4 regions of the Pseudarthrobacter linnaei genome follow, and region 3 is predicted to be linked to each of the others. Evidence: predicted binding sites of a transcription regulator. Region 3 holds the regulator's gene; each other region holds the start of a gene.

What was found. Region 3 encodes HrcA, which represses chaperone genes, less so after heat shock. Its sites were predicted from a motif close to TTNGCACTCGNNNNNNNCGAGTGCNAA; they were not measured.
Region 1: a site for HrcA is predicted at 1,779-1,805, ahead of ACZYZ3_RS12585 (FmdB family zinc ribbon protein). Genes of this name have one in related genera too.
Region 2: a site for HrcA is predicted at 2,245-2,271, ahead of groL (chaperonin GroEL). Genes of this name have one in related genera too.
Region 4: a site for HrcA is predicted at 3,238-3,264, ahead of groES (co-chaperone GroES). Genes of this name have one in related genera too.

The regions. Positions count from the first base shown of each region.
Region 1 covers NZ_JBVAYX010000013.1:8,635-15,975, forward strand. The annotation lists gene ACZYZ3_RS12575 (AAA family ATPase) at 1-421, shown strand, start outside; gene ACZYZ3_RS12580 (RcpC/CpaB family pilus assembly protein) at 501-1,331, opposite strand; gene ACZYZ3_RS12585 (FmdB family zinc ribbon protein) at 1,441-1,692, opposite strand; gene ACZYZ3_RS12590 (5-formyltetrahydrofolate cyclo-ligase) at 1,839-2,498, opposite strand; gene galU (UTP--glucose-1-phosphate uridylyltransferase GalU) at 2,598-3,515, shown strand; gene ACZYZ3_RS12600 (GNAT family N-acetyltransferase) at 3,467-4,141, shown strand; gene ACZYZ3_RS12605 (hypothetical protein) at 4,258-5,244, shown strand; gene ACZYZ3_RS12610 (DUF3592 domain-containing protein) at 5,431-5,613, opposite strand; gene ACZYZ3_RS12615 (hypothetical protein) at 5,830-6,147, opposite strand; tRNA gene ACZYZ3_RS12620 (tRNA-Ala) at 6,541-6,613, shown strand; gene ACZYZ3_RS12625 (PadR family transcriptional regulator) at 6,836-7,341, shown strand, end outside.
Region 2 covers NZ_JBVAYX010000007.1:128,293-135,633, forward strand. The annotation lists gene ACZYZ3_RS09235 (RNase H family protein) at 1-301, opposite strand, end outside; gene groL (chaperonin GroEL) at 423-2,060, opposite strand; gene ACZYZ3_RS09245 (ABC transporter substrate-binding protein) at 2,379-3,623, opposite strand; gene ACZYZ3_RS09250 (cold-shock protein) at 3,734-3,940, opposite strand; gene ACZYZ3_RS09255 (LytR C-terminal domain-containing protein) at 4,098-4,748, opposite strand; gene ACZYZ3_RS09260 (DUF3263 domain-containing protein) at 4,830-5,147, opposite strand; gene ACZYZ3_RS09265 (uracil-DNA glycosylase) at 5,256-6,041, shown strand; gene ACZYZ3_RS09270 (siderophore-interacting protein) at 6,110-6,949, shown strand; gene ACZYZ3_RS09275 (threonine/serine exporter family protein) at 7,104-7,341, opposite strand, start outside.
Region 3 covers NZ_JBVAYX010000001.1:225,782-233,122, reverse strand. The annotation lists gene lepA (translation elongation factor 4) at 1-710, shown strand, start outside; gene hemW (radical SAM family heme chaperone HemW) at 753-1,991, shown strand; gene ACZYZ3_RS01025 (DUF4870 domain-containing protein) at 2,093-2,512, opposite strand; gene ACZYZ3_RS01020 (DUF3097 domain-containing protein) at 2,656-3,507, opposite strand; gene hrcA (heat-inducible transcriptional repressor HrcA) at 3,740-4,753, shown strand; gene dnaJ (molecular chaperone DnaJ) at 4,856-5,983, shown strand; gene ACZYZ3_RS01005 (16S rRNA (uracil(1498)-N(3))-methyltransferase) at 5,986-6,921, shown strand; gene ACZYZ3_RS01000 (GerMN domain-containing protein) at 7,016-7,341, opposite strand, start outside.
Region 4 covers NZ_JBVAYX010000002.1:12,520-19,860, reverse strand. The annotation lists gene ACZYZ3_RS01970 (glycoside hydrolase family 3 N-terminal domain-containing protein) at 1-356, shown strand, start outside; gene ACZYZ3_RS01965 (shikimate 5-dehydrogenase) at 429-1,271, shown strand; gene ACZYZ3_RS01960 (THUMP-like domain-containing protein) at 1,344-2,621, opposite strand; gene ACZYZ3_RS01955 (hypothetical protein) at 2,678-3,109, shown strand; gene groES (co-chaperone GroES) at 3,420-3,716, shown strand; gene groL (chaperonin GroEL) at 3,794-5,404, shown strand; gene ACZYZ3_RS01940 (DUF389 domain-containing protein) at 5,618-6,586, opposite strand; gene ACZYZ3_RS01935 (acyltransferase family protein) at 6,753-7,341, shown strand, end outside.

The DNA of each region.
Region 1 (7,341 bases), on a different contig from region 3:
GGCCTGCGCCGACCGCATCGGCGGATATCTTGGCCTGGAAAAGCCGGTCGCGACGCAGCGGAAACCGGCCTCGCCGGGATTCTTCGACGACGACGTCGTGAACCTTGCCGTCAACGAAGAGCACGCCTCGGAGCGGCGGTCCCCGGCCGGACAGCCGGACGGCGCGCATCAGGACAGGACAGATCAGGACAGCAAGGAGGCCGGCGGCATGACCGCGGACGGCGATACCGAGAACCACAGCGATATCCGGAACGACCGCGAAGGCCGGGACACGACCGAACAACCCGCAACTGCGACGGCCGCGGCAGATGTGCTGCCGAACAAGGCCGCCGAAGACGATCCTAGGCGCTGGGGCGACGAGCCAGGCGGCTACGACCACGATTCCTGGCTCGAGGAACAGAAGCCTCCGCACTGGGGCTGAGATCCTTCTCGGCCCGCACCGCAGGGGATTGGGATTCCGCGGGAGCCCCTGCCAGGCGGTCATCTGCCGGGTGGCTCGACTAGCCATGAGGGGCCGCCACAAGCACAAAGAACAGCTTCCCCTGCGTGGAGGCACCGGCGAGCCGACCGGCCTGATCGGCGCCGGCAGCGACGACCAGGAGGCCGTCGGTCTCCCCGGTTGCCAGCCATTGGCCGGCCCCGTTGCCGTGCTCGGATGTCCAGAGCACCGGAACCGCCGCGGCCAGCACCTGGGTAGCTGCCGGCTGGTCAATGCCATTGCCGGTGGTCATCACGACTGTGACGAGCTGCCCGGGGGAGAGCAGTTGGATTGAGGCGGGATCGGCCATCCGGAGCGGCACGGCGGCAGATCCCGGGGGGCTTCCCGCCAGTAGGCCGGGACCGAGCAGCTGGGCGTCAGACAGAAGTTGGCCCTTGCGCAGGGCCACCGCCAGCTGTTTGCCCTGCAGCGACTCGGTGCTGCCGTAGCTGCCGGCCGGCACCAGGCCGCGCGGGACGCTCAACACCGTCAGGTCATCCGGGCCGAGGGTCTCCCCTGCCGGGAGGTCCCGTGCGGCGGCGAAAGCGGAGACCGTGAAGGCCGGGGCCGGCGTCAGCTGCTGGACCGTGAGGCCGGCCGCGACGCACAGCAGCAGCGCAACCCCCAGCCGCCTGTTACGGGCCAGCCACCGGGCCAGCCGCCTGCGGAGAGCCTGCCGAGCCGGTCCTGGCCGGCGACGCGGACTTCCGGAGGTCGACCGGACTGGCCGGCGCCGCCGGGAACCGCCGTTGCGCAGCACCGATAAAGGGTGCCACACGCCACGGAAAAAGGCCCCAAGGCTGGCCTCAGGGACTGCGCCAACGGACGGGACGGGACGGGCGGGGGTGGACATAGCCCGACACTACGCACCGGCTCGGAATCCGGGCAGGCGGTCATTGGGCTATGTGGACAAACAGCCCGAAGGCATCGGGCCGGAGCGGGCCCCGGCCCGCAGACAGTTACTAGCTTGCGGAAGCGGCGGCAGGCGCCGGCGTAGCGGCCGGGGCCGGGGCCGGGGAGACAGTGCTGCCTTTGGCGTCGCGGGAGTCGGTCCGGTAGAACCCGGAACCCTTGAAGACGACGCCGACGCTGTTGAACTTCTTGCGCAGGGTTCCCTGGCACTCGGGGCAGGATGTGAGGGAGCTGTCGGTAAACGACTGCACGGTCTCAAAGGCGTGGCTGCAGTCCTTGCAGGCGTATGCATACGTGGGCACTGGAAATCCTTCTCTGGGACAAACGAGCAGGTCCCGTGCTGTCCGGGGGGTCCGCAGCCGACATGTCCGTCGCCGCGATTCCTCCCTTAGCAGTCGCAGGGCCTGAGTGCCAATTCTATCACCCCTGCGGCGCGTCCTTTCATCGGCTACCGCTGCTGCAGGGGCAGCAGGCCAGCCGGGGTCAGGGCGGCAGCCACCTTCCTATCAAAGGGCTCTGCCGGGATGCTGCCGGCAGGCAGGACCTCGCCTTCGTACACGACGGCGGCGCTCGGCAGGGGCGGCAACACCCCGCCGTCGGACGCCGGAGCCGCGCCGTCGGACGCAGGGGCCGCGGACGGGAGGAGGGCGGCCAACGCCGCCAGAAACTTGTCGTAGTAGCCGCCGCCCTGGCCGATCCGGTTGCCGGAGTGGTCGACGGCGGTAGCCGGCAGGAAGACGCCGTCGGTGTGCTGCATGACGGCAGTGTCGTGGCGTTGCCCCGCGGGCTCCTGGATCGGCGCGTAGCGGCTCCGCGCAAATTCGGATGCCGGTGTCCAGTACACCCAGCTCAGAGCCAGGCCGGGCTCGCAGACCGGCAGCAGCACCTGGTGCCCGGCCTCATGCAGAGCTGTCAGCAGCGGAAGGGTCGGGGGCTCCGACCCCACCCCAAGATAGGCGGCGAAAGTGCCCGGTCTGCCACCGGTAAGGCCGGAAGCCCAGGCAAGTCCGTGCCGGGCAATGCCCCGGCCGGCGCTTTCCAGCAGGGCCGGCGTCAGGGCGGCACGCCGGGCGCGGTGGCTTCCCCGGATGTCTTCCTTCGACGCCATGCCCGTATTACCTCCGCGTCATGCAGTCCGGCCAACAGCGGTTCCCCTGGCGGCTCGAATGATTACCCAATGTTTTGGTCCCTCCGTTAGATTAGTCCAGTGACTACACCCAACGCTCCCGTCCGCAAGGCCGTCATCCCCGCAGCGGGCCTCGGCACCAGATTCCTTCCGGCCACCAAGGCCATGCCCAAGGAAATGCTGCCCGTCGTCGACAAGCCGGCCATCCAGTACGTCGTGGAGGAAGCTGTCAAAGTCGGCCTGAGCGACATCCTGATGATCACCGGCCGCAACAAGCGCGCGCTGGAGGACCACTTTGACCGCGTCCCCACGCTGGAAGCTGCCCTGGAAGCCAAGGGAGACACCGCCAAGCTTGAGTCCATCCAGGCGGCCAGCAATCTTGGCGACATCCACTATGTGCGCCAGGGCGATCCGATGGGTCTGGGCCACGCCGTGCTCCGCGCAAAGCAGCACGTGGGCTATGAGCCGTTTGCGGTCCTGCTGGGCGATGACCTGATCGACGCCCGCGACGACCTGCTGAGCACCATGATCGAGGTGCAGGCGAAGACCGGAGGATCGGTGGTCGCCCTGATCGAGGTTGAGCCCTCTGAGATCAGCGCCTACGGCTGCGCCGACATCGAAGCAATCGGCGGCGAAGAGTACGTCCGCATCAACCAACTCGTTGAGAAACCCGACGTCAAGGACGCGCCGTCGAACCTGGCCATCATTGGCCGCTATGTCCTCCACCCGGCGGTCTTCGAGGTGCTGGAACGCACCGCGCCCGGCCGCGGCGGCGAAATCCAGCTCACCGACGCGCTCCAGGAGCTCGCGGCCGGTGACGGCGAGGGCTACGGCGTGTATGGCGTGGTCTTCCGCGGCCGCCGCTACGACACCGGCGACAAACTCAGCTACCTCAAGGCCTGCGTCCAATTGGCCTGCGACAGCGACGACTTGGGTCCCGGCCTGCGGGAATGGCTCCCGGGTTTCGCCTCGAGCCTGGCCCCCAGCCTGACCAAGTAGCCCCGGTGGGGGGCACCTTCCACTGGCCGGTGACGCTTGAAAGCGGCGACCTCGTGCTGCGCCCGATCCGTTACCGGGACCGCAAGGAATGGACCGAGGTCCGTTCCCGCAACAGCGAGTGGCTGGCCCCCTGGGAAGCGTCCAACCCCGTCCCCGGGGGAGGCCTTCCCGACTACCGCAACATGGTGCGTTCCCTCAAGGCGCAGGCCGCCCAGGCCACGGCCCTGCCGTTTCTGATCACCGAGCGGACCCCGGGCTTCCGGGAGCCCGTCATTGTGGGACAGCTGACGGTCTCCTCCATCGTGTGGGGCTCGGCCATGATGGCCACACTGGGCTACTGGGTGGACAAGGGCCGGGCAGGGCACGGCATCGCGCCGACCGCCGTGGCCCTGGTGACCGACTATTGCTTCCAGACCCTGGGGCTGCATCGGATGGAAATCAACATCCGGCCCGAGAACGGACCCAGCCTCCGGGTGGTCGAGAAGCTCGGCTTCCGTGACGAGGGCTACCGTCCGAGGTTCCTCCACATTAACGGTGAATGGGCCGACCATCGGAGCTTCGCACTGACCTCTGAAGAAGTGCAGGAGGGGCTTTTGTCGCGGTGGCAACGCAGCCGCCCCGCGTAGCCGTCAGACCCTCCCTGACCAGCCCTTACGTCATCAATCCAGTGAATTGACAGTTCCCCAGCGACACACCGGGGACAATGCGGCCCGGGACCCCGCATTGCTCATACGGTTTTGATGTGGATATCCCTCTTAGCAGCTCTGTGATCCTTGTCATTGCTGTTGCGCTCTGGATTGTGTGGGTTGCCCCCTACATGCTCCGGTACGGACGCCACCAACTGCAGCCCGCGGGCGAACTTGCGGCGGACTTCATCGATCTCGAAACAGCAGCCCCCCAAGCCGGGAACGTCATGAAGATGACGGCCCAGCAGGAGAAACCCATGACCAGCACCCAGCGCACCGAGTCCGTCCCGGGAACTACCGGACCCGACGGCGGTCCCAAGACTGCAGCCACCGGTCCGGCGTTCAGAATCCGCTATGGCCGGCTGGCCCTCGCCCTGGCGGGCCTGCTCTCGCTGCTCACCGGCGTCGTCTCGGCGGCCCTGCGAATCTTCGGCCTTGGGTCACCCTGGCTGCCGTTCGCGGCGCTGTTCGGCGCCGTGGCCGCGGTCTTTATGCTCCGATGGCTCGCCGTCCGGGACCGCCGCCGAAAAATGAACGCCGCCTTTCGCTCGGCCATGAGCACACCGGCCCGACCGGCCGAATACGTTCCGGAGCGCGCCCCGCTGCGGGAGCCGGCGGGCGAGCCCCGCGAACGCGCCGAGAGCCCGCTCTTTGACGCCCAGGCCGACGCCGCCGAACGAAAGCCGGCACCCAAACCCCTGACCGTCCAGGAACTCCGCGAGGCGGCGCTCGCGGAAGCCATGGCCTCGGGCGACACCTCCGTCCGTGGCACCGCAGGCATCCGGTCCGCCGAAGGAACCAGCTGGGAACCGGTAGAAGTCCCCAGGCCCACCTATGTGGAGGCACCGAAGGCCGAGCGGGCCGCCCCCGAGCCGCTCGACCTGCCGGAAGCGCCGAAGGCAGTTGGGAAGCCGTCGCTGAAGCAGGGCCTCCCGCAGGCGCCGGCCGGCAGCCTCGGCGCGGATGCCGAGCAGAAGCCCTTGGGCAAGGCCCAGAGTGCCCTGAGCAACCTGGACGACGTGCTGCAGCGACGCCGGGCCTGAGCTTCGTTTTTCCAGCCCCGGGCAGCCAGCAACGGCCGCCCGGGGCTTTTTTGTGCCTTGGCTGCTCAGCCAGCGGCGTTCTTGTCTTTCCTCAGATAGCCAATCAAGAAGCCGACAACCACAAAAATGCCCAACCCGCCGAAGATGGAGGTCAGGACCACCCCTAGCCCGCGAAACCAGACGCCGTCACTTTCGAATCCAAGTACAACCGCGTGGCGCGGGTTTTGCTCCCGGGTCGATGGCGTCATCGAAATCGACAACGGTGCCGCTGGTTTGCGCCCCGCTCCGAGCCAGCTCTTCGTCCACACCGATCAGGTGGCCGCCGACGCCGATCAACACCGGCCCCAGGCAAAGGACAATAACTGTCACCGCCAGGTTCCCCACCCTTGCCAGCGACACCCGCGGTATCGGTCGCCGCTTAACGGCAGCTCTTTTAGATGTCGCGTCCCCATTCTGCCGGACCGGTATCACTATCAAGTCGACGGGAATCCTGCGGACCGGAGGGGAACCGGATTCCAGAGCCTGCCATAGTCACTCTCGGGCCTGGATACTGACGGCTTCTGTGGTTCTGAACAATGCGTAGATTCAGGCTGGAGAAGCCGTGTCCGGTCGAGCCGCCTTGCGCGTGCGTGCTGACCGCAGTGCCAGTGAAGTGGCTCCTCCGGCCAGGAGGAGAACCCCTGGCACGACGGCGAGGAGTGCAGGGCCCGGGGAGGTCCCGGCAGGTGGCGCTTCCAGGGTCCCTGCGATGTCGCCTGGGTGGTAGCTGACCTCGATAGGGTCGCCGATCTTGTACGCGCACGGCTCGGCGCTGGTGCCCGAATTAACGGTGTAGCGGGTGTCGTTGACACTCAGTTCGGCGACGGCTGCGCACAGCCCCTTGCGGGTAATGTTTTGGTCCACAACCGTTCCCTGGGCGGTGATAGTACCGGCGCGGGGAGGTCCGTCGTGGAAGAGAAGGAGCCACAGGAGGCCGGCGATGACGGCGGCTATGGCCAGGGTGGGACCCTAGCGGACCTCGGCGGGGGCAGTGGAGCTCATGGAGGCTCTCTTTCGGCTTTACGGCTCAGGGGTCAGACAAAGAGTATGCGTAGGCCCGGGATCCGGGTGTACGCCCCGGCGGCGTCGGTCACGATCGGAGGCCTCGTCCGCAGCACGAAGAGAATGCGGCCGGTGGCTGACGTGTGCAGGAACGCCACGCCGGTGAGACTTTCAGCGGCTGGCTGGCAAAGAACGCGGATAGTTTGTAGCCTAGGGACACCGGCAACGCCGTTCCTCCGGGACCGGCGTTGCTTCGGGGCTATAGCTCAGTTGGTAGAGCGCTTCGTTCGCATCGAAGAGGTCAGGAGTTCGAATCTCCTTAGCTCCACAATTTTCGAGGGTTTTTGAATCCTTGGGCGCCTGGCTGCGTACGTCAGACGGACGCGCGGCGCCGCGCAACCGTCGGTTGGGATGGGGCCTACTGGCCGCCGGGATCCGCTCGTGTGGCGCCCTGATCCGTCGGCTCCTCCCCCCTCTTGGTTCTCGTGTATATCGGGATGTATCGTTGACTATCGTTGTATGTCGTTCGCGGTTCACAGAGGAGAGCATGATGCGTAATTCATACCCGGCAGGCGGATTTCGCGGCAACAATGTCGACGGCATGTGGCAGGCCGTTGAGGAGCTGCGTTCAAGGTTTGAGAAGCGTTCGGGCACCCGTGCGGGCCGAGGCGAGGTGCGGTCGGCGGTGCTGGCACTGCTCGCGGAGCGGCCGATGCACGGATACCAGATCATCCGTGAAATCGAGGAGCGCAGCGGTGGCAGCTGGAAGCCCAGCGCTGGCTCTGTCTACCCGACACTGCAGCTGCTGGCCGATGAGGGGTTCATCAGTGCCGAGGAAGCCAACGGCCGCAAAATCTATTCCCTGACCGAAGCGGGCCGTGAGGATGTGGCGGGTGCCGATGAGTCAGCTCCCTGGGAGTCCACGGGTCCGGCGTCGGCCGCCGGGTTCGCGGCGCTGCCCAGGGCGGGCGTCGAGCTCGCGCAGGCCGCGTCCCAGGTGGGCCGCACCGGCACGCGGGAGCAGGTGCAGGAGGCCGTGACGGTCCTCGACGACGC
Region 2 (7,341 bases), on a different contig from region 3:
GCAGCTCGACGTTCATGACGGGCTTGCCGTCGGACTTGCGCCAGCCCTTGCGTTTCCAGCCCGGCATCCACTTAGTGACGGAGTTGATGACGTACTGGCTGTCGCAGAGGATGTGCAGGTCCTCGCCCGCCAGGTGCGCGGTGGAGCGGAACAGGTCCAGCACGGCCATGAGCTCGCCCATGTTGTTGGTGCCGTGCGGCCATCCCCCGGCCCGCCAGCAATCGTCGTTCACGTACCAGGCCCATCCGGCCGGGCCGGGATTTCCTAAAGCCGAACCGTCGGCTGCTGCTGTAATCGTCACTGCACTATCCTGCCAGACCGGCCGGGCCTTCAACGCCGACGGCGGCCCCACCCGAAGGTGGGACCGCCGTCGTTGAACTGGAGGTTCAGCGCTGGACCAGCCAGCGCCGGAAGCCGGGTGGTTAGAAACCGCCCATGCCTCCCATGCCGCCCATGTCGTCGCCGCCGCCCATGGCTGGGGAGTTCTTCTCCGGCTTGTCGGCCACGACGGCCTCGGTGGTGAGGAACAGTCCGGCAATGGAAGCCGCGTTCTGCAGGGCAGAGCGGGTGACCTTGACCGGGTCGTTGATGCCGGCAGCCAGCAGGTCGACGTACTCGCCCGTTGCTGCGTTCAGGCCGTGGCCGGCAGGCAGGCCGCGGACCTTGTCGACGACAACGCCGGGCTCGAGGCCGGCGTTGAAGGCGATCTGCTTCAGCGGGGCATCGATGGCAACGCGGACGATGTTCGCACCGGTTGCCTCGTCGCCTTCGAGCTGCAGGTTGGCGAATGCCTTTGCACCGGCCTGGATCAGGGCAACGCCACCGCCGGCGACGATGCCCTCTTCAACAGCAGCCTTGGCGTTGCGGACAGCGTCCTCAATGCGGTGCTTGCGTTCCTTGAGCTCGACCTCGGTTGCGGCACCGGCCTTGATGACCGCAACGCCGCCGGCCAGCTTGGCCAGGCGTTCCTGCAGCTTCTCGCGGTCGTAATCCGAATCGGAGTTCTCGATCTCGGCGCGGATCTGGGAAACGCGGCCGGCAATCTGGTCAGCGTCACCTGCACCCTCGACGATGGTGGTCTCATCCTTGGTCACAACGACCTTGCGGGCGCGGCCCAGGAGTTCGAGTCCAGCGGTCTCAAGCTTGAGGCCGACTTCCTCGGAGATGACCTGGCCACCGGTGAGGATGGCGATGTCGGCGAGCTGCGCCTTGCGGCGGTCGCCGAAGCCCGGAGCCTTGACGGCGACGGACTTGAAGGTGCCACGGATCTTGTTGACGATCAGGGTGGCCAGGGCCTCGCCCTCGATGTCTTCGGCAATGATCAGCAGCGGCTTGGAGGACTGCATGACCTTTTCGAGGACAGCAACCAGTTCCTTGACGTTGGAGATCTTGGAGTTGACGATCAGGATGTACGGATCCTCGAGGACCGTTTCCTGGCGCTCAGCGTCGGTGACGAAGTAAGCGGAGATGTAGCCCTTGTCGAAGCGCATGCCTTCGGTGAGCTCCAGCTCGAGGCCGAACGTGTTCGACTCCTCGACGGTGATGACGCCTTCCTTGCCGACCTTATCCAGGGCCTCGGCAATCAGGGCGCCAATCTCGTTGTCACCGGCAGAGATCGACGCGGTGGCGGCAATCTCTTCCTTGGTTTCGATTTCCTTGGCGGAGGCCAGGAGCTCGCGGGTGACAGCTTCGACAGCCTTCTCGATGCCGCGCTTGAGGGACAGGGGGTCAGCGCCGGCCGCGACGTTGCGCAGGCCTTCCTTGACCAGGGCCTGAGCCAGCACGGTGGCGGTGGTGGTTCCGTCGCCGGCGACGTCATCAGTCTTCTTGGCAACTTCCTTGACCAGCTCGGCGCCGATCTTCTCGTAAGGATCCTCCAGCTCGATCTCCTTGGCGATGGAAACACCATCGTTGGTGATCGTGGGGGCGCCCCACTTCTTTTCGAGGACGACGTTGCGTCCACGCGGGCCGAGGGTGACCTTGACGGCGTCGGCGAGGATGTTCAGGCCCCGCTCAAGTCCGCGGCGTGCCTCTTCATCAAATGCAATGATCTTGGCCATAACGGCAGTAGTCCTTTCGGGACAGTCGTTAAGAATGAACCTTTGCTGCGGTGCCCGCGACGGACGATCCTTGCCCCGCGGCCTCTGTATGCCGCCGGGCCAGGAATCTCACCCCAGCCAGGTGTTTCTTTCGCTCCCGGATGCGGCTGCTGCAACTTCGCGGCCGGGCGAACCGGGCGTTGTTTTAGCAGTCGATACGCGGGAGTGCTAACTCAATAATTAGCACTCCCCCGGGGAGAGTGCAAGCAGTGCGCGCAACGGAACGCCCTGCACCGCCGGCTGGCGGGGCTCCGGCGCGACGCAATACGCTACGGGCGATTAACTCCCGTTGCTGCCGGCCGTCTCGCTGCCGCTCATGGTTGCCATGTTGTCCGCACCGTATGTGTAGACGACATAGTTGGCGGAACTGACATCACCGTTGGCATCGAAGCCGATCCGCCCGGATTCACCGTCGTAATCGGGCCGCTTGCCGGCCCGGAGGACGTCGAGGCATTCCTGGTAGCTCTTGCAGACCGTGGCTTCGCCGGAAGGCCCGGAGCCGCCGGACGCCTGGGCACTGCCCCCCGAGACGGCGATCAGGCTGGCCGCAACGGAGGCTCCGGCGTCGTCCTCCGCCGCAGCGGCCGCAACGGCGGCGAGGTTGACGGCGTCGTACGTCTCAGCGGCAAAGGTCATGTCCGCCAGCTCCGGATCCACGGACACCAGCTCGGCCTGGAAGTGCGCGGAGGCGAAGGTCCCGGGCAGGATTCCCCGGGCACCGCCGAGTGCGCTGGATCCAAGGCCTGAGCCGTACTGGTTGACCGCACCGTCGCTGAGGATGAGCTTCGCTCCGGCTACGCCGGCGTTGTTCAGCTCGGCGATGGCGCCCTGCGCCCCGGCCCGCGAGACCAGCACGACGGCGTCGGGAGCCGCCGCCTTCACGGCAGCGGCCGCCTGCTGGGCCTGGCCCGGGGCGAACCCCGCGACGGCGACGGACCCGAGGCCGGACCGCTGGGCGGCGGCGGCGACGGCGGTGGACACGTCTTTGCCGTAGCTGCCTTCCTCGTACACCACGGCGAGGGTGGCGGCCGCGCTGTCCGTGGCGAGCTTGACCAGCACGGGGGCCTGCGCTATGTCGGCCGCCGAAGTCCGGAAATAGAAGCCGCCGCTCTCATAGCTGCTGAGCCCGCTGGCAGTGTTCGCGGGGGAAATCACGGCGATCCTGGCGTTGGCTAGGACATCGATGGCGGCGGGAGCCCGGCTTGAGTCCGTGGGGCCAATGACGACGTCGGCTTTGGCCGCCACCAGCGCCTTGGCCTGCGCTCCGGTGTCCGCGCTGATGGTCTCCGGGAGCAACTCCACCGGCTTGCCCTTGTGGCCGCCCGCTGCGTTGATTTCCTTCACGGCAAGCTTTGCGGCAGCCAACTGGGGGGCGTTGAGGAAGCTCTGTGGGCCGGTGTTGTCGAGGATCAGCCCGATCCGCAGGGTGCCGTCACCGCTCGCGTCCGCCTGCTCCACGCGGGCGCCGCCAGTAGGGCCCAGACACGCGGTTGTGGTCAGGGCGGCAGCCGCGGCCACGGCCATGGCGCGGCAGACCCGCTGGGCCGCAGGCCGGCTCCGGAAGGTACTGCCAGGGGCCCTTGGAGCAGCGGCGTCGGCGGGGCCCTGCGGGGCGGGCGCTGCGGCGGCGAAGGTCACTGGACGGGCCGGACGCTTTCGGCCTGCGGGCCTTTTTCGCCCTCGCCGACTTCGAGTTCCACCCGCTGCCCCTCGTCCAGGGCACGGTAGCCCTCCCCCGCGATGGCAGACCAGTGCACGAAGACATCGGCCCCGGAGCTGTCCACGGTGATAAACCCGTAGCCCTTCTCGGCGTTGAACCATTTGACGGTTCCCAATGCCATTGGAGACCACACTTTCAGTTGGCTGGCGGGCGGCCCACCACAACGTGGGCCGCGGAATGCAAGCAGTCCGCAATTACTGTACCCACAGCCTCGGGCCGGAGCGCGCGGCTGGGTCGGGTCAGGCAGCCAATAGTTATTCAGGCGTAACCGGAACTCACTACTGGAAACCTGGCGCCAGGACAACAACGAGCGGGAGCTGGAAGTCGGCCGAGTCCACTACGGTCGGGATGCCCAGGAGTTTGCCAAGGGCTTCGGCGTTTGTCTTCTGCGCGGCACCGCTGTAGAAAATGACGGACCGCTGCTGGGGCGCACCACCCCAGTTTCCGAGCGTGCCGATTTTCCAGCCGGCGGTGGAGACGGTTCCGCCTACGCGGGTGGCCAGGCCCGCAGTGCCTGCCGCGTTGTAGACCGCGACCGGCTGGGTCTTGTCGACGACGGCAGCCGCGGAGGCGGCGGCGGGCGTGGTGGCGGGCGTGGAGGGTGCCACGCTGGCCTCCGGGTTCACCGGGGCAGGACTGGACGGCCCGGGGCTGGACGGCGCCGGGGTGGAGCTCGTGGGGGCGGGCGACGCGGCGGCGCTGCTGCCGACCTGCTCGGACGAGGCGGCCATCGGCTCGCCGGCGGAGGGGAATCCCAGCTTCGGCAGAATCAGGAAGGCCACGAGGCCGACGGCCAATGCCGCGGCGCCGACGGCCAGAATGGACCCCAGGCGGTGGCGGCGGCGGGTTTCGGCGACTGCCCGGTGGACACCCTGGCGTGTGGAGGTCTCCGGGACCCGATCAAATTCATCCCGAGCGTATTTGGTCATGGTAAAAACGACGTCCTTGCTGATTTCTGACGATTTGCCCACGCCGGCGTCCGCGCGGGAATCCGCGCATCCGGCTGTGCTTTACGCGTCTGAGCCCAAGCGGCGAGCAGTGCGCGCACGTTGGCGTGACGTACGTAGTCTACGCAATCTCTTCACCAGCATGGGATCGTGGGCCAGCGCATCCTCGGTGTCGATGAGGGCGTTCAGGAGTTGGTAGTAGTGCGTGGCGGAGAGGTCGAAGAGCTCCCTGATGGCTTGTTCCTTGGCGCCGGCGTATTTCCACCACTGCCGTTCCAGCGCCAGCATCTGCTGGTGGCGGCTGCCCAGCAGCGACTCGGGGCTGGTCCCGGCGGCGACAGATTCCGCCGTCGAGAGGCGCTCCTGCGCTTGTTCGGCCACGACACACTCCCTGCTTGTTCCGGTACGGCTGGATACGGTGAAAAGTCTTCACCCATGTTACGGGCGAATAACAGTGTTGTCATTCGCCACCCTGCGAGAATAGGTGCTGTGCCTACCTTCGACTCCCTTGACAGCGGTGCCCTGTTCGAGCTGGAGCCCGCAGTGACCCAACCCGTGGGCTTCGCCGGGCTGGCCCGCCTGCCGTTGCACGAGCTCGTGGCTGGCGACTGGGCCGGGGCGCTGGCCCCGGTCGAGGGGAAGTTGCGCGACGTCCTGTCCTTCCTGGGCCGGGAAGTCGCCGAGGGCCACGAGGTCCTGCCGTCGGCGTCGAACGTGCTGCGGGCGTTCCGGCGGCCGCTGGCAGAGGTCCGGGTCCTCATTGTGGGCCAGGACCCGTATCCGACGCCCGGCCATGCCGTCGGACTGTCTTTCGCCGTCGACGGCGCCACCCGGCCCATTCCGCGCAGCCTCGCCAATATCTACAAGGAACTCGAGGCCGATCTGGGGCTGCCGCCGCGGATCCACGGCGATCTCAGCGGCTGGGCAGACCAGGGCGTCCTGCTGCTGAACCGGGTCCTTAGCGTCCGGGCCGGGGAGGCCGGCTCGCACCGGACCAAGGGGTGGGAAGCCATCACGGCGGCGGCGATCAGCGCCGTGGCGGAACGCATCACAGCCGACGGCTCCCCCGCGCCGCTCGTGGCGATCCTGTGGGGCCGCGACGCCGGGACCGCCCGGCCGCTGCTGGGCTCCGCACCGGTGCTCTCCAGCGCCCATCCGAGTCCGCTCTCGGCCTCGCGGGGATTCTTCGGCTCCCGACCGTTCAGCCACGCCAACATGCTGCTCCAGGAGCAAGGCGACGGCACAGTGGACTGGGGACTGCCGCCGCTTCCCTAGCCGGCTGCCTCTACTGGCGGGCTTCACGGTCAGGGTTCCGTCCAGGGATGTTGGCTACGCTTGGCTTCATGACCTCAGTCCCCGCAGCCACCTCGGCCACCCGGAAATCCCGCCCACAGACCAGCCTCACCGTCCTGCGCCGGGAGCAGCTCTCGCGGCACATGGTCCGGATCATTGCCGGGGGTCCGGGTTTCGCCGGCTACGTGAACAATGACTTCGTGGACCGTTACGTCAAGATCGTGTTCCCGCAGCCCGGGATCGACTACCCGGAACCGCCGGACCTCTGGGAAATCCGGGAGTCCATGCCGCGGGATCAGTGGCCGCACACCCGGACCTACACCGTCCGCTGGGTCGATACGGCGGCCGGTGAACTCGCCATCGACTTCGTGATCCACGGCGATGAGGGCCTCGCTGGACCGTGGGCTGCGTCCGCCCTGGCCGGCGACGCCCTGACCTTCACCGGCCCGGGCGGCGGCTACAACCCGGATCCGGCCGCGGACTGGTACCTCTTCGCGGGCGACGAGTCCGCCCTGCCGGCCATCGGCGCCTCGATCGAATCGCTGCCGGAGGATGCCTGCGGTCTCGCCTTCCTCGAGGTGGACGGCGAAGCCGACATCCAGGCCATCGCGGCGCCGGCCGGTGTGGAACTGCGCTGGCTCCTGCGCAGCGGCGTGCCTGCCGGGGCCAGTGAACTGCTGGTCAGCGCGGTGCGCGACGCCACCTGGCCGGAAGGCCGCGTGCAGGTTTTTGCGCACGGCGAGCGCGGCTACATGAAGAGCCTGCGGGAGGTGCTCTACGCGCAGCGCGGGCTGGAGCGCTCCCAGGTTTCGCTCTCCGGCTACTGGGCGAGGGGCCGGGTGGAGGACGACTTCCAGGCCGAGAAGAAGCTCCCCATCGGCAAGATCTGACCGGCGCAAGATCTAACAGCAGATCCAGCGGGGTACCGCGGAGTTTCCCCACCTTTGCCATCACGACGCCGGGGATCGCCGGCCCGGCCGCCCGCCACGCCGTCGGGACCCGGCGAAGGTGGGGAAACCCGGCGGCGCAGAGTGCAAAGGGGACCTAGCGGCGCCGGGCCCGCCGCCGTTCGTTGCTGGCCAGGCCGCGCGTCAGGGGCCGTGCGAGCGTGTCACCGAGGACAATGCCTGCCGCGACGCCCATCACGATGGCCCCGGCGTTGAGCATCCCGCCGGCGCCGATCAGGATCTCGGATTCCTCGATGGTCAATACATACATGGACCGGAATATGGTGAGTCCGGGCAGCAGGATCAGCGCTGCCGGTACGGCCACGACCAGCTGC
Region 3 (7,341 bases):
CCAACGTGGAATACGAGGTCACGCTGGAGGACAAGAAGGTCGTCCACGTGACGAACCCCAGCGAATACCCCACTGGAAAAATCGCCGAAGTCCGCGAACCGATGGTCGCCGCCACCATCCTGGCGCCCAACGAGTTTGTCGGCGCCATCATGGAGCTGTGCCAGAGCCGGCGCGGCGTCATGGGCGGGATGGACTACCTCTCCGAGGACCGGGTGGAAATCCGGTACCGCCTGCCGCTGGCCGAGATCGTCTTCGACTTCTTCGACATCCTCAAGTCCAAGACCCGCGGCTACGGCTCGCTCGACTGGAAGGCCGACGGCGACCAGGTGGCCGACCTCGTCAAGGTCGACATCATGCTCCAGGGCGAACAAGTGGATGCCTTCTCCGCCATCACGCACCGTGACAAGGCCTACGCCTACGGCGTCATGATGACCGGCAAGCTGCGCGAACTCATTCCGCGGCAGCAGTTCGAGGTGCCCATCCAGGCCGCTATCGGTTCCCGCATCATCGCCCGGGAAAGCATCCGTGCCATCCGCAAGGACGTGCTCGCCAAGTGCTACGGCGGGGACATCACCCGAAAGCGGAAACTGCTGGAAAAGCAGAAGGAAGGCAAGAAGCGCATGAAGATGGTGGGCCGCGTCGAGGTCCCGCAGGAAGCCTTCATCGCCGCCCTCACCACGGACGAGTCCAAGGACAAGGCCAAGAAGTAGCGGTGCCAGTGATGACTGTCCCCACGCAGGCAGGCCCGGACCGTGCCTAGCGCCCTCCCGCTGGGCGACCCGGCGCCGCCGGACGGGCTGCTGCCGGCCCAGGCGCTGGAAGGCGCCCCGGGCCGGGCGTTCGGGCTGTACGTGCACATCCCGTTCTGTGCCGTGCGCTGCGGCTACTGCGACTTCAACACCTACACCGCCACGGAGCTCGGCGGCGGAGCGTCCCAGGACGCCTACGCCGGCACCGCCATCGCGGAGGTCGACTTCGCAGCGGCGGTCCTGCGGCACAGCGGCCTGCCGCCGCGCCCGCTCAGCACGGTCTTTTTCGGCGGCGGAACGCCCACGCTGCTCCCCGCCGCGGATCTGGCCCGGATTCTCACCACCGCCATCGCGGCCTGGGGCCTCGAGCCCGGCGCCGAGGTCACCACCGAGGCGAACCCGGACTCCGTCACCCCCGAATCACTGCAGCTGCTGGCCGGCGCCGGCTTCACCCGGGTGTCGTTCGGAATGCAGTCCGCGGTGCCGCACGTGCTGAAAGTACTGGACCGCACCCACACCCCAAGCCGGGTGCCCCAAGCGGTCCAGTGGGCCCGGGAGGCCGGCCTCGCCGTCAGCCTCGACCTGATCTACGGGACGCCCGGGGAGTCGCTGGCCGACTGGCGCTACTCGTTGGAGACGGCACTGTCCTACGGTCCCGACCACATCAGCGCCTATGCGCTGATCGTGGAGGAGGGCACCAAACTCGCCGCGCAGATCCGCCGCGGCGAAGTGCCGGGAATCGACGACGATGACCATGCCGCCAAGTACGAACTCGCCGACGAACTGATTTCGGCCGGCGGGCTCGCCTGGTACGAGGTCAGCAACTGGTCCCGCACCCCGGAGCAGGCCTGCCGCCACAACCTCGCCTACTGGCGGGGGGACGACTGGTGGGGGATCGGCCCCGGTGCGCACTCACACGTCGGTGGCGTGCGCTGGTGGAACGTCAAGCACCCCACCGCCTATGCCAACCGTCTCGGGTCCGGGCTCTCGCCGGCCGCCGGCCGGGAAACCCTCGATACGGAGACCCGCAACGTGGAGCGCGTCATGCTGGAGGCGCGGCTGAAGTCCGGGCTGGAGATCGCCAGCCTGGGCGGGCTGGGTACCACCGGGCGGCACGCCGTCGCGGGACTCATCGCCGACGGCCTCGTGGATCCCGTGGCGGCCTTCCGCGGCAACCTCGTCCTGACGCTCAAGGGCCGGCTGCTCGCCGACGCCGTGGTCCGCAGGATCCTGCCGGACTGACGCGGGTACTGGGGGACTGACACGGGCCCCGGGGGACTGACCCGGCCCCGCTGGAAGGCTCACGTCTTCCCGGAGTTCCCAGCCAGGGCAGGGGCTGCGGCCTACTTGATCCAGCGGAGGTTGAACTCGTAGCGGTGCGGCTGGCCGCGGTTGACGTGGATGCCGGCCGCGACCGAGAAGCACGTCACGGCAATCCAGATGACCGTGGCCAGGACCGCGAAGATGTTGCCCACCACCGGGACGAAGACCAGCAGGTTGCACAGCACGGCAGCAATCGTGGGGGGCAGCGTGAAGTTCAGGGCTTCCTTGGACTCCTGGGCAGTGAACGGGCCGCGGTCCTTGAAAATCAGGTAGATCAGCAGTGAGGGAACGCAGCCCAGAATGCCGCCGAAGTGCGCCAGCGTGGCCCACTGCCGGTCCTCGTTTGCCGTCAGCGGCAGCGCATTTGCGGGAACGCCGTGGTACGGGGGCTGGCCATGGCCGGCGTGGTTGCCAGTATGTTCGCGTGCGTCATCTGCCACGTTGTCGTCCTTCGGATTGCGGTGGTGCGTTGCTGCCTGGGGGTGCCAGGGCTGCGCCGGGAGCGCAGCCGCCTTATCAAGAATACTTGCTCGGGCCCGGAATCACCGATCGGCCCGCTGGCGGGGCTGCGCGGCGGGGCGCCTCAGGGGACGGTGAGGAAATCGATGACCTCCTCCACCCGGCCCAGCAGGGACGGTTCCAGATCGGCGTAGCTCCGGACCGCGCCAAGGAGCTTCTGCCAGCCCAGGCCGATATCCTCCTTGGTGCTGTGCGGCCAGCCGAAGGCCGTCAGGATGCCGGTCTTCCAGTCCACGCCGCGGGGGACCACCGGCCACTTCTCGATTCCCAGCACGGCGGGCCGGATGGCCTGCCACACATCGACGTAGGGGTGGCCGACGATCAGGACGTTGCCGGCTGCGCCGGGGGACGCCATCACAGCCTGGGCGATCCGGGATTCCTTGGAATCGGGCACCAGATGGTCCACCAGAACACCGAGCCGGCGTCCGGGCCCGGGCCGGAAATCGGCCACGGCACCGGCCAGGTCATCAATGCCGTGCAGCGGCTCGACCACGATGCCCTCCACCCGGAGATCGTCTCCCCAGACCCGTTCGACGAGTTCGGCGTCGTGCTTTCCCTCCACCCAGATCCGGCTGGCTTTGGCCACCTGGGCGCGCTGGCCGGACACCCGGACGGAGCCGGAAGCGGTTCTGGTGGCGCCGGCGGGTGCCTCGGCGGCCCGGGGCGCCGGCGGCATCAGCCGGATCGGCTGGCCCTCCAGCAAGAAGCCGAAGCCGAGGCGGAAGGACCGGGACTTCCCGCGGCGGTCTTCGAGGGCCACCACGACCATGCCGCCGGATTTCTCCACCCGGGTGACAGCACCGACCCAGCCGGACTGCACATCCTCGAGCACCATTCCGCGCTCCACCGGCACTTCAGGCAGTTCGGTCCGGGCGGGCGCGGACAGGTCCCGGGGGCCCCAATTCTGGTACGACATCGGTTACACACTGCTTTACGCTCGGTTTGCTGCGGCGGGCTGTGCCCGAAAACACCTGCCCCGGGAGGAACGCCCGGAGCGAATTCAATGCTAACAATGCGGCGACTCATATTAGACTGGTTAGCACTTAGGCATGTCGAGTGCTAATCACTATGCCTTTGTGCCGGAACAGTGTCCGGCGCGGCCGGCGAGCGGCGGCACAGGATGCGGGACAGTCGAATGGAGGTGGAGCGTGAGCGAACCACGCAAGCTCGAAGTGCTGCGCGCCATCGTGGAGGACTACGTCCATTCACGGGAACCCGTCGGCTCCAAAGCCCTCGTGGAGCGGCACCACCTCGGGGTGTCCAGTGCCACGATCCGCAATGACATGGCGGCCCTGGAAGATGAGGGCCTCATCACGGCGCCGCACACGAGCGCCGGGCGCATTCCCACAGACAAGGGTTACCGGCTCTTCGTGGACCAGATTTCGGCGGTCAAGCCGCTCTCACCGGCGGAGCGCCGCGCCATCCAGGCACTGCTGGAGGGCTCCGAGGACCTCGACGACGTCCTCGACCGGACGGTGCGGTTGCTCTCGCAGCTGACCAACCAGGTCGCCGTTGTGCAGTACCCCCACCTCAGCCGCGCCAAGGTGCGGCACATCGAATTCGTCCTGCTGGCGCCCCGCAAGGTGCTCGCAGTGCTGATCGCAGACACCGGCAAGGTGGAACAGCGGGTTATCGACACGGGGCAGGAGCTGTCCGATGAGGTCCTGTCCGAACTGCGCACACGGTTCCTCGGGAGCCTCTCGGGCACCCCGCTGAACCTGCTGCCGCAGACGCTGCAGTCGATCATTGCCGGCTGCCCGCCGCCACGTCGCAGCGCCGCGCAGGCACTGGCGCGCGGCCTGGAGGCGCTGGCCACCAGCAGCCGCGAGGAGCGGATGGTCATGGCCGGGACCGCCAACCTGGCCCGCTCCAACGTCGACTTCCCGCTCAGCATCGGCCCGGTGCTGGAAGCCCTCGAGGAGCAGGTGGTCATGCTCCGCCTGCTGAGCGACATGGCAGAGGACCCGCGGGGCGTGACAGTCAGCATCGGCCGGGAAAACCCGTATGACGGACTCGCCGAGGCCTCGGTAGTGGCTACCGGCTACGGCCCGGACGCGACGGCGAAGGTCGGCGTGCTGGGCCCCACCCGGATGGACTATCCGACCACCATGGCCGCCGTCCGGGCCGTGGCCCGCTACCTTTCGCGGATTCTCGGCCCCTGACGAACCGCGTCCACCCGGCCGGCCAGACGGGCCGAGACCAGACTTCTTGCCCCTAACAGGCAGTGCCCCACCGGCAGTACAAAAAAGGAAGAGATACACATTTTGAGCAGCCATTACGACGTTCTGGGAGTCTCCCGCGAAGCTACCGGAGAAGAAATCAAGAAGGCCTACCGCAAACTCGCGCGGACCCTCCACCCGGACGTGAACCCGGGGGACGACGCCTCGGACCGCTTCAAGGCCGTCACCCACGCCTATGAGGTGCTGTCCGATCCGCAGAAACGCCGGATCTACGACACCACGGGCAACGAGAACGGCACCGACAACGGTTTCGGCGGCGGCAGCTACGCCGGCCAGGGCTTCGCGTTCCAGGACATTTTTGAGACCTTCTTTGGCGCCGGCGGCCAGGCCGGACCGGCCTCCAGGGTACGCCGCGGCCAGGACGCCCTGATCAGCGTCCGGATCGACCTCCGCGACGCCGTCTTCGGCGTCAATAAAAAAATCGAAGTGGACACGGCCGTCACCTGCCCCACCTGCGATGGCTCGTGCTGCCGTGCAGGCAGCCACCCGGAACGCTGCGACATCTGCGGCGGCAGCGGCCAGGTCCAGCGCGCCGTGCGTTCCATCCTCGGCCAGGTCATGACCACGGCCCCCTGCGGGTCCTGTGAGGGCTTCGGCACCGTTATCAAGGACCCCTGCAACGAGTGCGCCGGCCAGGGCCGCATCCGCAGCCGGCGATCCCTGACGGTCAAGGTTCCTGCCGGTGTCGCCACCGGCACCCGCATCCAGCTCTCCGGGCAGGGCGAGGCCGGACCTGCCGGCGGCCCCGCGGGCGACCTGTACGTCGAGATCCGGGTCAACAACGACGCCACGTACGTGCGCGACGGCGACGACCTGCACGCGAGCCTCAACATCCCCATGACCGCCGCCGCGCTGGGCACCGAGCTGACCCTCGACACCTTCGACGGCCGGCAGGAGATCGATGTCAAGGCCGGCACCCAGTCCGGTGAGGTCATTACGCTCCGCGGGCTCGGCGTCACCCACCTGCGCGGCTACGGCCGCGGCGACCTCAAGGTCCATCTCCAGGTGGACACCCCCACCAAGCTCGACGCCGCCCAGGAGGATCTGCTCCGCCAGCTCGCCAAGCTGCGCGGGGAACAGTTCAGCGAAGGAAAGCTCGCCGCGGGCGGCGGGGTCTTCGCGAAGCTTCGGGACCGGCTCGGTAACCTGTAGCGGTGAGCAACCCGGTCTTCTTCACTGCCCCCGGCAGCCTGGACGGGCTGGCCCCCGGTTCCGTCTTCGTCCTTGACGGTCCCGAGGCCCGCCATGCGGTCACGGTGAAGCGGCTTGGTGTGGGGGAGACCGTGGACATCGCCGACGGCGCCGGAAAACGCCTCACCGGCACCGTGGCCGCCGTCGCTCCCGGCGAACTGTCCGTGGAGTGCTCCGGACTCGCCGAGGAGCCCCGGCCAGCGGTGCGGCTCGTCCTGGTCCAGGCCCTCGCCAAGGGGGACCGGGACGAACTCGCCGCCGAAACCGCCACCGAGCTCGGGATCGACGCCGTCGTCCCCTGGCAGGCGGAACGTTCGATTGTCCGCTGGAAGGCCGAACGCGCGGCGAAAGCCCACGCCAAGTGGCAGTCCGTCGTAACGGCGGCGGCCAAGCAGGCACGCCGCGCCTGGATTCCCCAGGTCCGCCCCGCCGTCGACGGCGCCGGGCTGCAGGCCGCGGTGGCGGCTGCCGACCTGGCCATCATTTTGCACGAGGACGCCGTGCGTCCGCTGCGACAGGTGCTGGAGGCCTGGCAGAACGCCGGCTCAGGCGCCGCCGGTTCAGCGGCCGACGGCGCTGCGGGCGCTGCGGTCGGCGGCACTGTGGTTGGCGGCCCTGCGGACGCCGGCTCAGGCGCCGCCGGCACTGCGGACGACGGCACTGCGGACGACGGCACTGCGGACGGCCGGGCAGACGGCGGCCGCGAGGTGCTGCTGATCGTCGGACCCGAGGGCGGCATCAGCCCGCGGGAAGTGACCCGGCTCTGCGATGCCGGCGCGGTGACGGCCCTGCTGGGGCACCATGTGCTGCGCTCGTCCACGGCCGGTCCCGCCGCCACGGTCCTGGCCAGCGACATCCTCGGCCGCTGGGAGCGTCCGGCGGTCCGTCCGCGTATGTAATTTGCGCATAGCGGTCGACTGCTCCGTAAGGGCCGTTTTGAGGGATCAAAAGGGCCGTTACGGAGCAGTCGACGCTGAAATCCGGCGGGGTCCGCTATTTGACCGTGAACCCTCGGGTGTCGACGTTCAGATCCTCGGCCGGGTTGCCCTCTTCGAGCTGCGACACCCGGACCTCGTAGTTGCCCGGCCCCAGGCTGACTGACAGGCCGAAAGCTCCCGACTGGCCGGCCTCAGCCGAGGCCGTGACCGTCCCGTCCAGGTACCTGGTCTCGACGCTGCCCTCGATGCGCAGGATCTCCCACTTAAGTTTGCCGCCCGGTGCGGTGCTGCGGCCGGAGATCTTGACGGCACCGTCCTCCACGGAGGTCCGTTCCTGGGGATCAATGATCCACACCGGGGCGACCATGCCGGCGCTGCGGG
Region 4 (7,341 bases), on a different contig from region 3:
CGATCGTGCCGGCCAGCGTCCGGGTGACGGGCGGCTCGGCCCAGGACCGGGCGCGGTTCGCCGCCGCTGCCCGCAACGCCGGCATCAGCATCGGTGCGGGTCCGTTGGTCTCGCTGATCGGCGCCGCGGCATCACCGTCCTCACCGGATGCGCCACAGACGCCGGCGGACGTGGCGGTCGCTCTCGACGCGCCCTGGCCGCTGGCACACTCCACCGCCCCTGCGAGGATCGCACTCTACGGCCGGAGCCAGGGCGCTTTCAACGCGCTGGCCGCCGTGCTGGCCGGACACGCCAGGGCACCCGGCAAGCTTCCGGTCGCCGTCGGGTCCCAGCACCCGGGAACCGGCTGCGCCTGATATCCGGCCTTCGCGGGCCAGCCAGCGCCCGGGAACGCGGCGGCCTGGCCCGGCCTGTCGTTTAATAGAGCAGTGCCCATCCTGAATAAAGACATGACCCTCTGCATCTCGCTCTCGGCCCGGCCGAGCAACAACGGGACGCGCTTCCACAACCACCTCTATGACCAGCTTGGCCTGAACTGGATCTACAAGGCCTTCGCCCCCACGGACCTCGGCCAGGCGATCGCCGGCGTGCGCGGCCTCGGAATCCGCGGCTGTGCCGTGTCGATGCCGTACAAGGAGGACGTCATCGCGTTGGTGGATGTGATGGACCCGTCCGCTAAAGCCATCGACTCGGTCAACACGGTCGTCAACGACGGCGGCACGCTCACCGCCTACAACACCGACTACACGGCAATCGAGCAGCTGCTGCAGCGCAACGCCGTGCCCCCGGCCTACTCCGTGCTGCTCCGGGGCGCCGGCGGCATGGCGAAGGCCACCGCCGCGGCCCTGCGCGACGCCGGGTTCCGGGACGTCACCGTGATCGCGCGCAACGAGGAGGCGGGACGGGCGCTCGCCGGGCTCTACGGTTTCGCCTGGCGCGCCGACGCCGATTCCCTGACCGCCGACATGATCATCAACGTCACGCCTATCGGCATGGGAGGAAATACGGCCGGGGGGATGGCGGGAGGCCCCGACGCCGAGGCCCTGTCCTTCCCGCAGGAGGCCGTGGACGCCGCGACGGTGGTGTTCGACGTCGTCGCGCTGCCCGCCGAGACTCCGCTGATCAAGGCCGCCCGAGCGGCCGGGAAAACCGTGATCACCGGCGCGGAGGTGGCGACCATCCAGGCGCTGGAACAGTTTGTGCTGTACACCGGGATCCGGCCCAGCGACGAGCAGGTCCGGGCCGCAGAGGACTTCATGCGGGCCCAGTAGCCTCCGGAAACTCGGAAAGCCGCCAATCCAGAAAGCCGCGAATCCGGCTGTCCGTCCGGCGCCTGCCCGAACCTAGACCGGTTCCACCGAGATGGCCACCCGCTCCTCCCCGATCCGGGTGAGGACCAGGGTGGCTGTCTTGTTGCCCTTGTTGCCCTTGTTGCTGCGGCTGCCGGGCTTGCCGCCGGTTTTCCCTCCGGTTTTCCCTCCGCTTTTCCCTCCCGGGAGGAGCTGTTTGCGCAGCTCCTCCGGGGTGACCGAGGTGCCGCGCTTCTTGATGTCCAGGACCCCGATGCCCTGGTCCCTGACCCAGGCCTTGAGCGCCTTGACGTTGTACGGCATCACCTCCAGCACCTTGTAGGGCCGGGCAAAGGGGGTGTCCCGCAGTTCCGGGGCGCAGATGTAGGCGATGTGCTCGTCGACGAGGTGCCCGCCCAGCTGGAGTGCGACGTCGGCCACCAGCCCGGCGCGGATGACGGCGCCGTCGGGCTCGTAGAGGTACCCCTCGACCGGCCCCACCGGGGCGACCGGGCCGCCGTCGAAGTCCTCGGCGCTGGTGAGCTCCGCCGCGCCCGCGGGGCCGAGCAGCAGCGCAGCCCGCCGGATCCCCGGACGGCGGACCGCGTTGAACCACAGCGCCACTTCGGTGACGTCCCCGCCCGCCGACACCCACTGGGCCTCGCAGTTCTTGGGCACCGAGTCGTGTGGCATGCCGGGGCCCATCTTCACGCCCACGGCCAGTCCGGCGCCGGCCAGGGTCTCGACGAAGGACAGCGGCGGGGAAAAGTCCTCCGGATCCCAGAGCCGTTTCGTGCCCGAGGTGGAGGTGGTCCGGCGTGCAGGGTCCAGCCACACGCCGTCGATCCCGTCCAGGGCCACCGTTGTCGCGTCGGAATGGACCACGGTGGCGTTCCGGAAGGGGATCAGGTTCATTGTGGCGCAGGCCGCCGTCGTCTCGTCCCTTTCCACCGCCGTGACCTGGATGTCCAGCGAGGCGAGCGCCATGGCATCGCCGCCGAGGCCGCAGCCAAGGTCCGCCACGTGCTGCATGCCGGCTTCCGCGAAGCGCTGCGCATGCCGGGCCGCCACGGTAAGCCGGGTGGCCTGCTCCAGGCCCGCCTGGGTGAAAATCATCTGGCGGGCGAACTCGCCGAATTTGGCCTCGGCCTTGGTCCGCAGCCGCGACTGGGTGAGGACGGCGGAGACGAGTTCGGGGGAGTGTCCGGCCTTCCGGAGGGAAGCGTTGAGGCGGAACGCCTCATCCTCCTGGTAGGGGCCCAGTGACGCCAGCAGCTCCCAGCCTTCGGGGTTCAGCAGCGGGGCGATTTGGTCCTGCGGTGCGTCAGACATGGGTTCAAGCCTAGTTCAGCGCGGGGCGGCGCCGTGCGCCCGATAAGGTTGACGGCATGGAAGACAGCGGCACGGCGAACAGCGGCAAGGACGAGTACTACCCTGAGGCCCGCGCCACCCAGCAGGACGCCGGCACCGGCCGACCCGCCCGCCAGGGACTCGCCCGCTACGCCCGGCCGGCGCTGATCGCCGGCGGTGTCATCGCCGTCGTGTGTGTGGCCCTTCTGGTGATCATCTTCTTCCTGGACTCCTTCAACGCCACCGTCTATTCGGTCGGCGGCAAGGACGTCCAGGACGCCACCGACGAGGCGAAATCCATCCGCGAGAGCTACGCCGCGGTCCGCGTCGGCGGCATCGTGTTCCTGGCCCTGGGCGTTGCCCTGGCCGCGGCCGGGGGCCTGGCGCTGTACCGGCACCGGAACGAGGCCGGTACCGACGACGGCGAGAACGGCGAGAATGTCGACTTCGAGGATCTCGGCGGACGGTAGTCCGGTACCGGCACCGCGGACATGTCCAGCGCCCGGTGCCGGCATGGAGCACAACGCCCAAATGTCCACGGGCCGCACCCAGGAATGGGCATGTCTCCAAGGCCCCAGCGGTCACCGGGAACGAATTTCTGGCACTCGCCTTGACCGAGTGCTAACTACTTACATAGAGTCGTCATTAGCACTCTCCCTAGGAGGGTGCTAACACCTGAAGCTTTACAGCCAGGCGGCTGCCGGCACCGCGACGACGGTCTGTACGCCTTGGCACCACAGCTTTAAAGTCCACGAATTTGCTGACGAAAAGGAGAGGTCATTGTCGGTCTCTATTAAGCCTCTTGAGGATCGTATTGTTGTCCGCCCGCTCGAAGCCGAGCAGACCACGGCTTCCGGCCTGGTTATCCCGGACTCCGCGCAGGAAAAGCCGCAGGAAGGCGAAGTTGTCGCAGTAGGCCCCGGCCGCTTTGACGACAACGGCAACCGCGTGCCGATCGACGTCACCGTTGGCGACGTTGTCATCTACTCCAAGTACGGCGGAACTGAAGTCAAGACCGGCGGCACCGAGTACCTCGTGCTGTCCGCCCGCGACGTCCTGGCGATCGTCGTAAAGTAACTCTCTTGGACCCCGCGCCGCCGATCCTCGTTTGACGGGTCAGTTGCGCGGGGTTCTGTCTTTGAAAGGACAAAACCATGGCAAAGCAGCTTGCGTTTAACGACGCTGCCCGCCGGTCGCTTGAAGCCGGCATCGATAAGCTCGCCAACACGGTCAAGGTGACGCTTGGCCCGCGCGGCCGCAACGTCGTGCTGGACAAGAAGTGGGGCGCCCCCACGATCACCAACGATGGCGTCACCATCGCCCGTGAAGTCGAGCTGGACGACCCGTACGAGAACCTTGGCGCGCAGCTTGCCAAGGAAGTCGCCACCAAGACCAACGATGTTGCCGGTGACGGCACCACCACCGCCACGGTGCTGGCACAGGCCCTCGTCAAGGAAGGCCTCCGTAACGTTGCGGCAGGCGCCGCCCCGGGCCAGATCAAGCGCGGGATCGAGGTCTCGGTTGAGGCCATCGCCGCCCGCCTGCTCGAAAACGCCCGCCCGGTCGAAGGCACCCAGGTCGCCAACGTCGCCTCCATCTCCGCCCAGAGCGATGAGATCGGCGAGCTGCTGGCCGAGGCATTCGACAAGGTCGGCAAGGATGGTGTGATCACCATCGAGGAATCCTCCACCACGCAGACCGAACTGGTCCTCACCGAGGGCATGCAGTTCGACAAGGGCTACCTGTCCCCGTACTTCGTCACCGACGCGGAACGCCAGGAAGCTGTCCTCGAAGACGCGCTCATCCTGATCAACCAGGGCAAGATCTCCTCGGTCCAGGACTTCCTGCCGCTGCTGGAAAAGGCTCTGCAGAGCTCCAAGCCGCTCTTCATCATCGCCGAAGACGTCGACGGCGAGGCACTCTCCACGCTGATCGTCAACCGCATCCGCGGCACCCTGAACGTCGTTGCCGTCAAGGCACCGGGCTTCGGAGACCGCCGCAAGGCCATGCTGCAGGACATCGCCACCCTCACGGGCGCCCAGGTTGTCTCGCAAGAACTGGGCCTCAGCCTGGACACGGTCGGCCTGGAGGTGCTGGGCACTGCCCGGCGCATCACCGTCACCAAGGACAACACCACCATCGTTGACGGCGCCGGTTCGGCCGAGGACGTCGCAGCCCGGGTTTCCCAGCTGCGCGCCGAGCTGACCCGCACGGACTCCGACTGGGACAAGGAAAAGCTGCAGGAACGGCTGGCCAAGCTGGCCGGCGGCATCGGCGTGATCAAGGTCGGCGCTGCCACCGAGGTCGAGCTCAAGGAAAAGAAGCACCGCATCGAGGACGCTGTGTCCTCGACCCGCGCTGCCCTGGAAGAAGGCATCGTCGCCGGCGGCGGCGCCGCCCTCATCCACGCCCTCAAGGCGCTCGACGAGGACCCGGCCGTCCAGGCCCTCGAGGGCGACGCGGCAGCTGCTGTCGGCATCGTCCGCCGGGCACTGACCCAGCCGTTGCGCTGGATCGCCCAGAACGCCGGCTTCGACGGCTACGTCGTCGTCGCCAAGGTCGCGGAATCGGCCAACAACCAGGGCTTCAACGCCAAGACCGGCGAATACGAAGACCTGATCGCTGCAGGCGTCATCGACCCCGTGAAGGTGACGCGTGCGGCCCTCCGCAACGCGGCTTCCATCGCGGCACTGGTGCTCACCACGGAAACCCTCGTGGTCGAGAAGCCTGCCAACGAAGACGAGCACGCAGGCCACAGCCACTAGGCTGCAACCAGCGCACAAAGAACCGGTCCAGCGTCCGCTGGGCCGGTTTTTTGTGCCCGCTGTGCTTTGTGCCCGCTGTGCTTTGTGCCCGTTGTGCCCGCTTGCGCTGTGCCCGCTTGCGCTGTGCCCGCTTGCGCTGTGCCCGCTTGCGCTGTGCCCGCCTGCGCGGTGCCCGCTCGCGCGGTGCCCGCCGCGGCGCCGGGCCGCAAGGAATCAGCGCCGTGCCCGCAGCGCCGTCCGTTTCAGGCGGGACGCCGCGGCGTCCGGCAGCCGGCGGGTGACCAGCCGGTAGAAGAGCAGCACGGCAACGGCCGCCGCCACGATTCCCACCAGGTTCAGCGCCAGCTGCAGGGCGGAACCTGCCGCCTTCTCAAACTCGCCCAGCACCAGCGCGACGGCCACGAAGCCGGCCGCAGGCACCGTGGTCACTGAGATGAAGACGCCGGTCAGGGCGGCGGAACGACCGCTGATCACGGACAGCATCCCGGCGATGCCGGCCAGCACAGCGACAATCAGCGAATACGGCCCCGGGTGGTAGATGAATTCGGCGGCGGAGCCGCGGTCCAGGACGTCGGCGGGGAAAAGCCCCAGCGGCACGGAGAGCCACGCAGTGAACGCCGCGGCCAGCATCGCGACGGGGAAGCCAATGCCCAGGGCCAGCGCGGCGCGCCGTCCCAGCTTCCACTGCCGCTGCACAATCGCCACGGCCAGGGCCGCCAGCGGACCGAACTCGGGACCGACCGCCATCGCGCCGACGATCAGAATCGTCGAGTCCGTGACGATGCCGATGCCCACCAGCTGGGTCGCCAGGATGAGGAAGGCAAGGAAGCTCCAGGTGAGACGCGAATCTTCGCCCGTCTGCCGGGACACCTCGTCCCAGATCACGGCGTCCGCGCCTTCGCCGGGCGCGTCCGCGGTGGCCTTGTCCGCCCGGTCGGAGAGCACCACCTCCGGCATGATGACCGAGATCGAGCCCTGTTCCTGGACCTGAAGGACATGGAGCTTCTCCACCAGCCGCTCCATGGACTCCCGCGCCAGCAGGACATGGATGACGTCCCCCGGAGGGAGGACGGACCCCCTCGGCTGGCGGGAGACTTCGGCGACGCCGACCTCGGCGGTGGAGCAGTCCATCACAGCGTCGGACAACTCTTCCGGAACACAAATGCGCAGCTGTGCGATCACGATGCGGCCTCCTCTGGCTCGTTAAAGGGTAGCCCTCCGGGACCACCCACATCCGGCGACCGGGTGGCCGCACGCGCCGCCGTGATTGGCCAGGGAAATTACGGCTCGCTAACATTGAGGCTTTGGAAACCGGCCTGGAGGGTCCCGAGTGTCGATTGAGCGAACCATGGCCGGCCCGCCGGCAGCGGAGGCAGGGTCGCAGTCCCGCGCAGAATCGGGCTACCGCCCCGAAGTCCAGGGCCTCCGTGCCCTCGCGGTCCTCATGGTGGTCAGCTACCACGTGTGGCTCGGGCGGGTCTCCGGCGGGGTCGACATTTTCCTGCTGATTTCGGCGTTCCTGATGACGCTCAGCTTTGCCCGCAAGGTCGAGGGCGGCCAGCCCCTGCGGCTCCTGAGCCATTGGCTCCACCTGCTTAAGCGGCTGCTGCCCGCCGTCGTGGTGGTCATCCTCGGCGTGCTGGCCGGCACCAGCGTGGTCCTGCCCCAGAGCCGCTGGCCGGACGTGCTGGACCAGGCCTGGGCCTCGCTGCTGTACCGGCAGAACTGGCTCCTCGCGGACACCGCCGTCGACTACTACGCGCAGGACCACGCCGGGGCCAGCCCGCTGCAGCACTTCTGGTCACTGTCCATCCAGGGCCAGGTGTTCCTGCTCTGGCCGCTGGTGTTCGCCGCAGCTGCCCTGCTGCTGCGCTTCCTGCGCCGGACCCGGCTGGGGGAGCGGGTCAGCTATTCTGCCCTCCTGGCTGCGGCCTTCG